DNA from 3 places in the Luteibacter sp. CQ10 genome. Region 2 is predicted to be linked to each of the others. Evidence: predicted binding sites of a transcription regulator. Region 2 holds the regulator's gene; each other region holds the start of a gene.
The links. The regulator sigma-54, encoded in region 2, starts transcription at its own class of promoters, with help from an activator protein. The targets are predictions, from matches to a motif close to TGGCACGNGCNTTGC.
Positions count from the first base shown of each region.

Region 1: a site for sigma-54 is predicted at 3,207-3,221, ahead of flgB (flagellar basal body rod protein FlgB). Genes of this name have one in related genera too.
Region 3: a site for sigma-54 is predicted at 2,853-2,867, ahead of glnA (type I glutamate--ammonia ligase). Genes of this name have one in related genera too.

Region 1 covers NZ_JAEUYM010000001.1:284,343-288,347, reverse strand. The annotation lists gene flgF (flagellar basal-body rod protein FlgF) at 1-409, opposite strand, end outside; gene flgE (flagellar hook protein FlgE) at 426-1,655, opposite strand; gene JNG39_RS01405 (flagellar hook assembly protein FlgD) at 1,676-2,326, opposite strand; gene flgC (flagellar basal body rod protein FlgC) at 2,338-2,751, opposite strand; gene flgB (flagellar basal body rod protein FlgB) at 2,748-3,167, opposite strand; gene JNG39_RS01390 (chemotaxis protein) at 3,340-4,005, opposite strand, start outside.
Region 2 covers NZ_JAEUYM010000001.1:5,166-9,170, reverse strand. The annotation lists gene JNG39_RS00055 (KdsC family phosphatase) at 1-213, shown strand, start outside; gene lptC (LPS export ABC transporter periplasmic protein LptC) at 210-809, shown strand; gene lptA (lipopolysaccharide transport periplasmic protein LptA) at 820-1,377, shown strand; gene lptB (LPS export ABC transporter ATP-binding protein) at 1,382-2,101, shown strand; gene JNG39_RS00035 (RNA polymerase factor sigma-54) at 2,204-3,679, shown strand; gene raiA (ribosome-associated translation inhibitor RaiA) at 3,803-4,005, shown strand, end outside.
Region 3 covers NZ_JAEUYM010000002.1:562,943-566,947, reverse strand. The annotation lists gene JNG39_RS11380 (DHA2 family efflux MFS transporter permease subunit) at 1-433, shown strand, start outside; gene JNG39_RS11375 (hypothetical protein) at 470-766, opposite strand; gene acpA (acid phosphatase) at 961-2,640, opposite strand; gene glnA (type I glutamate--ammonia ligase) at 2,905-4,005, shown strand, end outside.

The DNA of each region.
Region 1 (4,005 bases), 280 kb from region 2:
GCACGCTGGATGCCTGCGGAATGGTGATCGGACCGCCGCCGCCCACGACGGGATTGCCGCGCGCGTCCGTCAACAAACCGTCGGCGTCGATGCGCAGGTTGCCGGCGCGCGTGTAGCCTTCGTTGCCGTCCGGCGTCTGCACCGCGATCCAGCCGTCGCCCTGCACGGAGATGTCCAGGTCGTTGCCCGTCGCCATCTGCTTGCCGCCGGAGGTATCCCAGCCGGTGCCCTGGGCCACGCCGTTGATGCGCGTGGCCAGGCCGTCGCCCTTCACCGGCACGCTCTGGAAGGCCGACAGCTCGGCCTTGAAGCCCGTGGTGTTGGCGTTGGCGAGGTTGTGCGCGACCTCGGCCTGTGCCCGCATCACCTGCGTGGCACCGGTCATCGCGACGTAGACGGAACGATCCATGGTCTATTCCCCGCCGTCAGTTGCGGATGTTGATGATCGTCTGGGTGAGCTGGTCGTCGGTGGAGATGACCTGCGCGTTGGCCTGGTAGTTGCGCTGCGCCTTGATCATGTTCACCAGCTGCGAGGTGAGGTCGGCGGTGTTCGACGACTCGAGCTGGCCCGACTGCACCTGGCCCACGTCGCCGGAGTTCGCCACGCCGCGGATCGGCTGGCCCGACTCGGCCGACGGCACCCAGTTGGTGTCGTTGAGCTGGCGCAGGCCCTGGTTGTTGGCGAAGGTGGCGACGGCCAGCTGGCCCAACGGAATGGTGGCACCGTTGGAATAGATGGCCGACACCGTGCCGTCCTTCGCGACATCGATCTTGGAGAACTTGCCCGCCGCGTAACCGTCGTTGTTGACGGCCGTGGTGGAAAAGGTGTCGCCGAACTGGGTGACCTTGCTCATGTCGAGCGAGAGATCGATCGGCTGCGCCCCCGGGTTGGGCGAGGCGGCGCCGAAGTCGAGCTTGCCCGTGGTGGGCGCGGTGATCGCGCCGCCGGCACTGAAGGTCAGCTGCTGGCCGGCGGCGGCGCCCACCTGGGTGCCGTCCATCGTCATGTGCACGTCCCAGCCGTTGGCCGTGGCGTTCTTCACGTAATACACGTTCACCGTGTGCGTGGCACCGAGCGAATCGTAGGCCTGGAAGGTGGACAGGTTGTTGTACGACTTGTCGTTGGTCGGGTCGAACGGCGTCACCGTCGGCGCGGTGGCGGTCGACGGCAAGTTGGCGGTGATGCCGATGTTGGCGCTGGCCTTGGCCGGGGCCGAACCGGTGGTGATGTGCAGGTCGGACAGGGCCGAGATGTCGAAGCCGCCCGAGGCGGTCGGCGGGTATACCTGCACGCGCTGCCCGGTGGCGTTGACGATGAAGCCGTCGTCGTCGGGATGGAAGTTGCCCGCGCGCGAGTACGAATAGCCCGAGGCATCGTGCAGCGTGAAGAAGCCCGCGCCGCTCAAGGCGAAGTCGTAGGAGTTGCCGGTCTGCGTGAGGTTGCCGTCGCCGAACTGCTGGGCGATGTTGGTCACGCGCACGCCGCTGCCCGAGGCGGTGGCGGCGAGGTTTTCGCCGGCCACGGAATACACCTGGGAGAACTCGGCGCGCGAGCCCTTGAAGCCGACGGTGTTGACGTTGGCGATGTTGTTCGCGGTGACTTCCAGGTCGGCGGAAGCCGCGTTGATGCCACTGAGGGCGATATCGAAAGGCATGGTGGAATTCCTCGCTGTGCTTACTGGATTTGCGCGATCTGGCTGAGCAGGGCGCCGCCGTAACCGGACACCTGCACGTAGGTTCCGTCGGCGCCCGAAGCGCCGACGCCTTCCACCTTGCCGCGGTAGAACGTATCCGCCGCGTTGCCGCCGGAAGTAGCGGAGATCTGATAGGTGCCGTCCGGCAGCTGCTTTCCGTCGTCGCCCTTGCCGTCCCAGCTGAAGTCGGTGAGGCCGGCGTCGGGCTGGCCGAGCGGGATCGTGCGCACCACGTTGCCGGCGGTGTCCTTGATCTGCACGTTCACGTAGGTGCCCGAGTTGGGCACGTTCACCGCGCCGTTGAGGGCGCCGTCCTGCAACTTGCCCGCCGTGGAAGGCACCAGCACGTCGCGGCCGACCATCGCCGAGGCGCGAACGAACTGGTCGCCCGTGAGGTTGGACGCCAGCGAGTCGAACGACTGTTGCAACTGCTGCGTGGCCGCCACCTGCGAGAACTGCGCCAGCTGCGCCACCGACTGGGTCGGGTCCATGGGCTTGGTGGGATCCTGGTTGGTCACCTGGGTGACCAGCAGCTTGAGGAAATCGGACTGCGACAGCGTCTGCTGCTGCAGCTGGCTCGAGGTGGACGAATTCGAGCCGAACGCGTTGGAACCGACGGAATCGACGGCCATGGAGGGAATCCTTATTTGCCGAGGTCCAGCGTCTTCTGCATGAGCTGCTTGGCGCTGTTCATGACTTCGACGTTGTTCTGGTAGGAGCGCGACGCGGAGATCATGTTGACCAGCTCGTCGACCGGGTTGACGTTGCTCGAATAGACGTAGCCGTTGGCGTCGGCCATCGGATTGGCCGGCTCGTAACGCGACTGCACGGGCGCCTGGCTCTCGCTGACGCCGAGGGTGCGCACGCCCGCGTTTTCCATCTGGCCGTTCACCTGCTGCTGCACGGCCGCGAACATCGGTTGCCGGGCGCGGTAGGCCGTGGCCTCGCTGCTGGCCACGCTGTCGGCATTGGCCATGTTGCTGGCGGTGGTGTTCAGGCGCGCGGACTGCGCGGCCATGCCGGAACCGGCGACGTCGAAGATCTTCAGGAGGCTCATGATGCGGTACCCGTGATGGCCAGACGCATGGCGTGGATCTGCCCCGTGATGAAGCTCAGCGAGGCCTGGTAGTGGATGGCGTTGCCGGCGAACTGGGCCTGCTCGACCTGGGTGTCCACCGTGTTGCCGTCCATCGACGGCTGGGTTTCGACGCGGTAGGCGAGCTTGTCGCCGTCGGCCATGGCCACGGCGGGATTGCCGCCAATATGGCCCGCCTCGGTGGCGGCCATCGGCAGGCGATCGCCGTCCATCGCGCCCGTGGCGGCGGACATCACCTTGCGGAAGTCGAGGTCGCGGGCGAGGAAACCCGGCGTGTCGGCATTGGCGAGGTTCGACGAAATGACCTCGGCACGGCGTTGCCACAGGCCCAGGGCCTGCGCATGTGCGCCGAACAGTGGATCGGAATGGTCGATCATGGGCACGGGCCCTCTCGTTGACGTGGCCCGAAGGCATCAGCAAGAGGCGTGCCACGCCAGGCGTGGAAACGCGAAACGGCGCCGTGGCGCCGTTTGCGGAGTGGATCGGAGGGAAGGTGGCGGAATTCCGGCGCCCGCCGGAACCGCTCCGGCGACGGTCCGCCGTCGCCCGTCAGCCGGGCAACAGTTCGAGCACGGCCGTGGCAAGCACGTCGGGCTGGAACTTGGCGATGAACCGGTCGGCGCCCACGCGGGCCACCATCGCCTCGTTGAATACGCCGCTCAGCGAACTGTGCAGCAGCACCTTGAGGTGGCGAAGCTGGGGATCTTCGCGAATGGCGCGGGTGAGCGCGTAGCCGTCCATCGACGGCATCTCGATGTCCGACACCACCAGCGCCACGCGCTCGCTTTCCGGCCCCGCGGCGAGGTTGCGCAGGCACTGGAGGGCTTCGCTGCCGTCCTTCGCCACCGTGCAGTCGAGGTCGAGCTTGCGGAACAGGTCGACCAGCTGGGTGCGGGCCACCAGCGAATCGTCCACCAGCAGGAGGCGGCGGTTGGTCGCGATCTGCAGATGCGCCGCCTGCTGCACGCGCTCGGAGATCTCTACCGCGCGCGGGTCCACGCTGGCGAGCACCTGCTCCACGTCGACGATGGCGATGAGGTCGCCGTCCATGCGGGTCACGGCGTTCACGCGCGACCCGTAGCCCAGCGCGGGCGGCGGCGCGGCCATCTGGGCGCCGTCCACGTGCACGATGCGGTCCACGTCGGAGACGAGGAAGCCCTGCACCGAGCGGTTGAATTCGGTGACGATGAGGTGCGCGGTATCCACGTTCGCCAT
Region 2 (4,005 bases):
CAGGCCGCCTTCGTCGGCGACGACCTGCCCGACCTGCCCGCCATGGGCATCTGCGGCCTGGCCGTGGCCGTGGCCAATGCCCATCCCTGGGTCGCCGAACGCGCGCACTGGCGCACCCGCCTGTCCGGCGGCTTCGGTGCCGCGCGCGAGGTGGCCGACGCGATCCTCGCCGCCCAGGGCAAGGCCGAGGCCGAGCGGGACCGCTGGCTGTGAGCGTGTTCAACCTGTTCCGCGACCGCAGCGCCACGAGCGTTGCCGGCGCCCTCGCCGCCGCCCTGGGTGTCAGCGTGCTGCTCTATTACTGGGTCGCTCCCGAGAAGAAAGTCCAGGATTTCGTCGGCCCGCCGCGCTCCGGCTACGTGCTCACCAACTTCCACCTCGACTCCTTCAACGAGGACGGCAAGCTCGCCTTCGTGCTGATCGCGCCACACCTGGAACGGCGCGAAGGCGACGATTCGCTTTACATCAACTCCCCCGATTTCGTGCTGCCCTCCGTCAAGGACCCCACCAGCCCGCCGTGGAAGGGCCACTCCCAATACGGCTGGGTGAACAAGGACGGCAGCCTGCTGAAGCTGCAGGGCAAGGTGCACATGGACCGCGTCGCCTTCCTGACCAACCCGCCCGCCAGCATCGATACCTCCGAGGTCACCGCGTGGCCGAAGGAAAACCGCCTGGAAACCGCCGAGGCGGCGCGTATCGTTCAGGGAACCTCTACAATGGATGGCGTCGGCATGCGCGCCAACCTCGATTCCAAGCACCTGGAGCTCCTCGATGCAGTCCACACCGTCTACCAGCCGCGCAAGCGCTAAGGCTCTCCTCGTGGCGCTCGGCGTGGGGCTCCTGGCGAGCGTGCCCGCGATCGCCAAGCAGTCCGATCGCAACGAGCAGATCCACGTCGACTCCACCTCCTTCGACGGCACGCAGCAGCAGCCGAACGGCAAGGAGCCCGGCAAGGTCATCTGGACCGGCAACGTGGTGCTCACCCAGGGCACGATGAAAGTCACCGGCAACAAGGCCACCGGTTACCTCGACGGCGACAACCAGCTCACCCGCGTCATCGTCGAAGGAAACGCCCACATCCAGCAGCAGGACGAACAGAACCTGTGGATGCGCGGAAACGCCGACACCATCGACTACAAGGCCGACCAGGATTTCGCCGTACTCACCGGGCATGCCCACGTCGAAAAGGAAGTCGATCCGGCCGACCGCAAGAAGCTCAACCAGAGCAACGGCGACAAGCTCACCTACAACACGGCCAACAGCACGATGACCGGCGAGAGCAACGGCTCCGCCCCCGTGCACATGATCTTCCAGCCGAAACAACAGCAACCCGCCGCCGCGCCGGCCGCGCCTGCCGCCCAACCGAAGAAGCCCTGACACGATGCTTTCAGCCCAAGGCCTGCAGAAGCGCTTCCGCGCGCGCCAGGTGGTTCGCGATTTCGCCTTTTCCATCCGCGAAGGTGAGGTGGTGGGCCTGCTCGGCCCGAACGGCGCCGGCAAGACCACCTGCTTCTACATGGTGGTGGGCCTGATCCAGGCCGACGGCGGCTCGATCAAGCTCGACCAGCAGGACATCACCGGCCTGCCCATGCATGCCCGCGCCAAGCTCGGCATCGGCTACCTGCCGCAGGAGGCCTCGGTGTTCCGCCGCCTCAGCGTCGCCGACAACATCCTCGCCGTGCTCGAGCTGCGCGAAGGCATGACGCAAAAGCAACGCGAGGACGAACTGGAAAGCCTGCTCGACGAGCTGAAGATCACCCACATCGCCGAGCAGAAAGGCATCAGCCTGTCCGGCGGCGAGCGCCGCCGCGTGGAAATCGCCCGCGCCCTGGCGGCACGCCCGCGCTACATGCTGCTGGACGAGCCCTTCGCCGGCGTCGATCCGATCTCCGTCGGCGAGATCCAGCGCATCGTCCGCCACCTGAAGGAGCGCGGCATCGGCGTGCTGATCACCGACCACAACGTGCGCGAGACGCTGGGCATCTGCGATCGGGCCTACATCCTCAACGACGGCGTGGTGCTGTCCCGGGGCACGCCGCAGCACATCCTCGCCGACGAAAAGGTGCGCGAGGTGTATCTGGGCCGTGAATTCCGCATCTGACGTCACGGAATTGCCCCGTCGCCCGGCCTGAGCCGGGTGGGACGGTGGTAGGGTCGGCCCGGTAGGGGGTAGGATGGATTCGGTATCCCGAGCAACAACGGCATGAAACCCGGACTTCAGTTTCGCCTCAACCAGCAGCTGACGCTGACGCCGCAACTCCAGCAGGCCATCCGCCTGCTCCAGTTGTCGCAGCTCGAGCTCGAAGCGGAACTCCGCCAGATCGCGGAAGGCAATCCGCTGCTCGAGTTCGCCGAAGATGCCGAGTCCGAGGCGGAATCCGAGACCGAAGCCTTCGACGCGCCGGAATTCCCGCTGCGCAACGAAACGCCGGCCAAGGCCTCGAAAGAAGAAGACAACGCCACCGCCCCGGCCGAAGATCTCACCCCCGACTGGGACGACGATCGCTTCCAGGGCGAGGCGGGCGACTACGGCGGAGCGTCGTCGCGCGGCGCCGGCGGCGACGACGATGGCCTCGAACCCCAGAACGCCGCGCCGGAAAGCCTCCAGCAGCACCTGGAGTGGCAGCTCAATCTCTCGCAGTTCTCGCCGCGCGATCATGCCATCGCCATGGCGATCATCCATGCGCTCGACGAAGACGGTTACCTGCGCGACGGCGTCGAAGCCGTGGCCTCGGCCCTGCCCGCCGAACTGGGCGCGAGCGGTGAAGCCATCGAGTCCGTACGCCAGCGCGTCCAGCGCTTCGATCCCACCGGCATCGCCAGTCTCGACCTGCGCGATTGCCTCGCCTGCCAGCTTTCGCAGTTCTCTCCCGATACGCCGCACCGGGCGCTGGCCTTGCGCGTGGTCAACGACGAACTCGAATTGCTCGCGCGCAACGACATCGCCCGCATCGCGCGCAAGCTGAAGGCCGCCGAAGACGAGGTCGCCGCCGCCGCGGCGCTCATCCGCACCCTCGACCCTCGCCCGGGCGCCGCGCTCGACGCCACGCCCGTGGAGTACGTCGCGCCCGACGTCTACGCCCGGCGCGAGAACGGCCGCTGGAAGGTGAGCCTCAATCCCGACGCGCAGCCCCGCCTGGGCCTCAACCAGCACTATTGCAGCCTCATCGCCCGTGCGCGCGGCGACGATGCCACCTGGATGAAAGGCCAGCTCCAGGAAGCCCGCTGGCTGCTGAAGAGCCTGCAATCGCGCGCGGAAACGCTCACCAAGGTCGCCGAGGCCATCGTCCGCCGGCAGAGCGCGTTCCTCGATTACGGCCCCGAAGCCATGCACCCGCTGGTCTTGCGCGAAGTGGCCGAGGAGGTGGGCATGCACGAATCCACGATCTCCCGCGTGACCACGCGCAAGTACATGCACACGCCGCGCGGCACGTTCGAGCTCAAGCATTTCTTCTCCAGCGGCGTCGCCACGGAAGACGGCGGCAGCGCGTCGGCCACGGCCATCCAGGCCATGCTGCGCAAGCTCATCGGCGCCGAGGACGCGCGCCGGCCGCTGTCCGACCAGGCCCTCGCGGAGGAGCTTCATCGACGCGGTATTCAGGTCGCCCGCCGTACGGTGGCCAAGTATCGAGAGGCACTGCGCATCCCCAGTTCGAGCGAGCGCGTACGCGCCGGTTGAACGGGCTCCCGGGAACCCCCACGGAGGTCATAGGTCTCATCGGAATGCTTTGAAGGACGCGGCATCCCCGCCGCATCCGCTCTCGCCGCCCCACGGCGGCACCCTCAGCAAGAAGGAGGCGTCATGCAAATCCAGGTCAGCGGCCAGCACATCCAGATCACCCCCGCCCTGCGCGAGCGCGTGGAACAGCAAATCGGCCGCTTCGAACGCCTTTTCGACAACATCACCGCCCTCGACGTCGTGCTCAGCGTCGACAAGGCCGAGCACAAGGCCGGCGGCACCCTGCACTGTTCCGGCACCCGCCTCCACGCCGAGGGCCACGCCCG
Region 3 (4,005 bases), on a different contig from region 2:
CCGTTTCATGATGGGCGCGGGCGTGGCGTTGTTCTTCGTGCCGGTGAACCAGATCATTCTCTCGGGCATTCCCGACGAGCAGGTGGCGAGCGCCTCGGGCCTGTCGAACTTCTTCCGAACCCTGGCGGGCAGCATCGCCACGGCGGTGAGCACCACGATGTACTCGCATCGCACCACGTTCCACCATGCGGTACTGACCGAGCACGTCGTATCCGGGGACCGCACGACGATGGAGTACCTCGATCGTTTCCAGGCGGGCGGTATTCAAGGCCCGGTGGCCAACGCCGCCTTGAACCGCATCGTGGACATGCAGGCGGCGACGTTGGCGGTGAACGATGTCTTCTGGATCTTCGGGCTGATGTTCGGACTGGCGATGATCGCCATCTGGTTTGCGAAGCCGCCGTTTGCGTCGGGCGGCACACCTGCGCACTGAAGTCTGCGGTAGGCAGCTTCTTGATCATCGCGCGCGTTACCTCTCCGGAAGCTCTTTTATGTTGTCGGAGATTGGTTGCGAAGGATCAAGTCCCTTTAGCAGGTCGGCGCTTGGTATTTTCTCAATGATACGTTCACTTCCCCCCGGTGCTTGCCCAGTCTGCGGCGGCACATAGCGCTCTTGCCCATAACTCGGTTTCGCATAGGCTCGCTCCGAGTCGGATACGGTTTCCTTTCGTGCAAGTATGTCCGGCAAGGCGGCTTGCAGCTTCTTGATATCCCGAACTTCCAGTTCGCTTGCCAGCTTGAGGACGTCTTCGTATGCGGTAGCCATGAGATCGACACTCCTTTGTGTGAGTCACCGGAATACGCTTCTCGACACAAAGCATCCATAGGATCAACGAAGTAGGCTGAAATCCGATCTCGTGGCTTATTCAGACCCCAAGGGCGTTCCATGCCATTTCCGCATGGAAGATGCCGGTACGGACGTGCCGCGGGAGCCGGCTTCATCGGCTCCCGCGGAAAACGTCACGCCTCGGAGAAGTCCAGCGTCTCGGTCAAATCGCCCGGTGCAGGCCCACCCGCCGCGACCATCGCGTCCTCGCGCATCTTCAAACCGGGCAGCTTTTCCAGCTTGAACCGCCGCGTGAGGAAACGCGCGATCGAACCGGTGTCGTACACCGTGTGCTCCACGTGCCCCTTCTTCGCGAACGGCGATACCACCAGCGCCGGAATGCGCGTGCCCGGCCCCCAGCGATCGCCCTTGGGCGGCGCCACGTGATCCCACCAGCCGCCGTTCTCGTCGAAGGTGACGATCACCAGCATGTTCTTCCACTGCGGGCTCTTGCGCAGTTCGTGCACGATGGCACCGATGTGGCGGTCGCCCGCTTCCACGTCGGAATAGCCGGCGTGCATGTTGAGGTCGCCCTGCGGCTTGTAGAACGTGACCGTGGGCAGCTTGCCCGCCGCCACGTCGGCGAGGAAATGGTTCGTCTTTGCCGTCTCGCCGAGACCGCCGTCGCGCAGATGGCGCTTGCGCGCTTCGGTGCCGGGCGCGAGCCCCTCGAAATAATTCAGCGGCTGGTGATGCGCCTGGAAGTTCGGCGTGGACGGAAAGCTGCCGTCGTCGCTGTCGCCATGCCCGTCGAGCGCGGCCTGGAAGCCGCCGGCGTACCAGGCCCAGTCCACGTTCTTCGCCGAGAGCATGTCGCCGATGTGCTTGTGCTTCTGCGGCACGAGGTTGTTCGGGCTGCTCATGTCGGCCAGCAGGGGATGCTTGCGGTCGACGTTGAAGCCCGGCGAATACGGCGGGCCCATCGTACCCACCGCGAAGAAGTCCGGCGTGAGCGTGGCATGGTGGGCGAACTTCGGCTTGCCCTGCATCGCGCTGGCCGGGGACTCGTCGGACAGCTTCAGGCGGGGATCGTCTGCCTTGCCGCTCTGGGTGACGGCGATGCTGAACTGCGCAGGGCTCTTGTCCGCGTCCGGATAGATCGGCGGCTGTGCGGCCACGAGGTACTGGTGGTTGAGGAACGAGCCGCCGAAGGCGCCCATGAAAAAGCGGTCGCACAGCGTGAACTGCTCGGCCAGGCGCCACAGGCGCAGGTGCACCGGCGTCTCGGCGTAATGGCCCATCACCAGCGCGCCGCTGTCGCCCCAGGCAACGAAGCCGTCGTTCTTGCCGCCGTTGATCTGCGCCTGGTTGTTGTAGAAGGCGTGCACGAGGTCGCGCGTGATCACGCCGTGCGGCAGAGGCGTGCCGTCGGGCATGCGCAGCGCCCACGGCGCGTTGGGCAGGCCCGTCAGGTCCTTCTCGGCCACCTTGTACGTGCGGTGGGCCACGCTCTGCTCATGCGGCACCATGCCGCCCCAGATGGGAGGCAACGTATCGAAGGGCTTGCCGTCGCGGTCGATCTGCCGCGTGCGTTCCGGCGGCAGCGACGACAGCGGTTCCTTCACGCCGGGGAAGTCGCCGAACAGATTGTTGAAGCTGCGATTCTCGGCGTAGATCACCACCACGTGGTCGATATGCTTTTCGAGCAGGGCGTCGAGCTCGGCTCCGGCCGGGGCGGTCGATGCGGCCTTGCCCGCGGCACCGGCCACCTCGTTCACGCCACCCAGCGCGAGCAGGGCGCCGGTGGAGGCCATGCCGCCCAGCAGGCGGCGGCGCCCGGCGTCGGGCGTGTCGTCTTCGTGTTTTTTCGTCATCGGTCGAAACTTGGGGAAGAGGTAGCGGCCGCCGGCCGCCGGATGATTTACGGACCGTAGACAAAAACCATGTCGGGCTGATGGCGTCAACCCTTTCCGATTGGTGCATACGCTGCCGAATTGCACCGATATGGTGCAATTCGGCAATCCGTTCGGGGCCGGTCTATGATGCCTGGGCTCGGCCCAGGGCGCCCCGTCGATGGCGGAGCCGCTGGCACAGCGATTGCTAAACGCATTCCGCCCCCTACCCAATTCGAGGTCCGTATGTCCGCCGCTTCCAAAGTGCTGAACCTCATCCAGGAAGAGAACATCGAGTTCGTCGACCTGCGCTTCGCCGACATGCTCGGCAAGCACCACCACGTGACCTTCCCGGCCCACGCCATCGATGAGGGCACCTTCGAAGACGGCAAGATGTTCGACGGCTCGTCGATCCCCGGCTGGAAGGGCATCAACGAATCGGACATGGTGCTCCTGCCCGATCCGGAAACCGCGCACCTGGATCCGTTCAGCGCCCACAAGCAGCTGATCCTGCATTGCGACGTGCTCGAGCCGAGCACCATGCAGGCCTACGGCCGCGACCCGCGCTCGATCGCCAAGCGCGCCGAGGCGTTCCTGAAGTCCACCGGCATCGCCGACACGGCGTTCTTCGGTCCGGAGCCCGAGTTCTTCATCTTCGACTCGATCCGCTGGCAGAACGACATGGGCCGCGTGTTCTACGAGATCAACTCCGAAGAGGCCGCCTGGTCGTCGCGCTACAAGTACGACGGCACCAACACCGGCCATCGCCCGGGCGTGAAGGGCGGTTACTTCCCGGTGAGCCCGGTGGACAGCCTGGGCGACCTGCGCGCCGACATGTGCAAGGTGCTCGAATCGCTGGGCCAGGTGGTGGAAGTGCACCACCACGAAGTGGCCAACGCCGGCCAGTGCGAGATCGGCACCCGTTTCAACACGCTGGTGAGGAAGGCCGACGAACTGATGACGATGAAGTACGTCATCAAGAACGTGGCCCACCAGCAGGGCAAGACCGTCACCTTCATGCCCAAGCCGATCGTCGGCGACAACGGCTCGGGCATGCACGTGCACCAGTCGCTGTCGAAGAACGGCGAAAACCTCTTCGCGGGCGACCTCTACGGCGGCCTGTCGCAGACGGCGCTGTGGTACATCGGCGGCATCTTCAAGCATGCCAAGGCCATCAACGCCTTCGCCAACTCCACCACCAACAGCTACAAGCGCCTCGTGCCGGGCTTCGAAGCGCCGGTGATGCTCGCCTACTCGGCGCGCAACCGTTCGGCGTCGTGCCGCATCCCGTACGTGTCCAGCCCGAAGGGCCGTCGCATCGAAATCCGTTTCCCGGACCCGATGCAG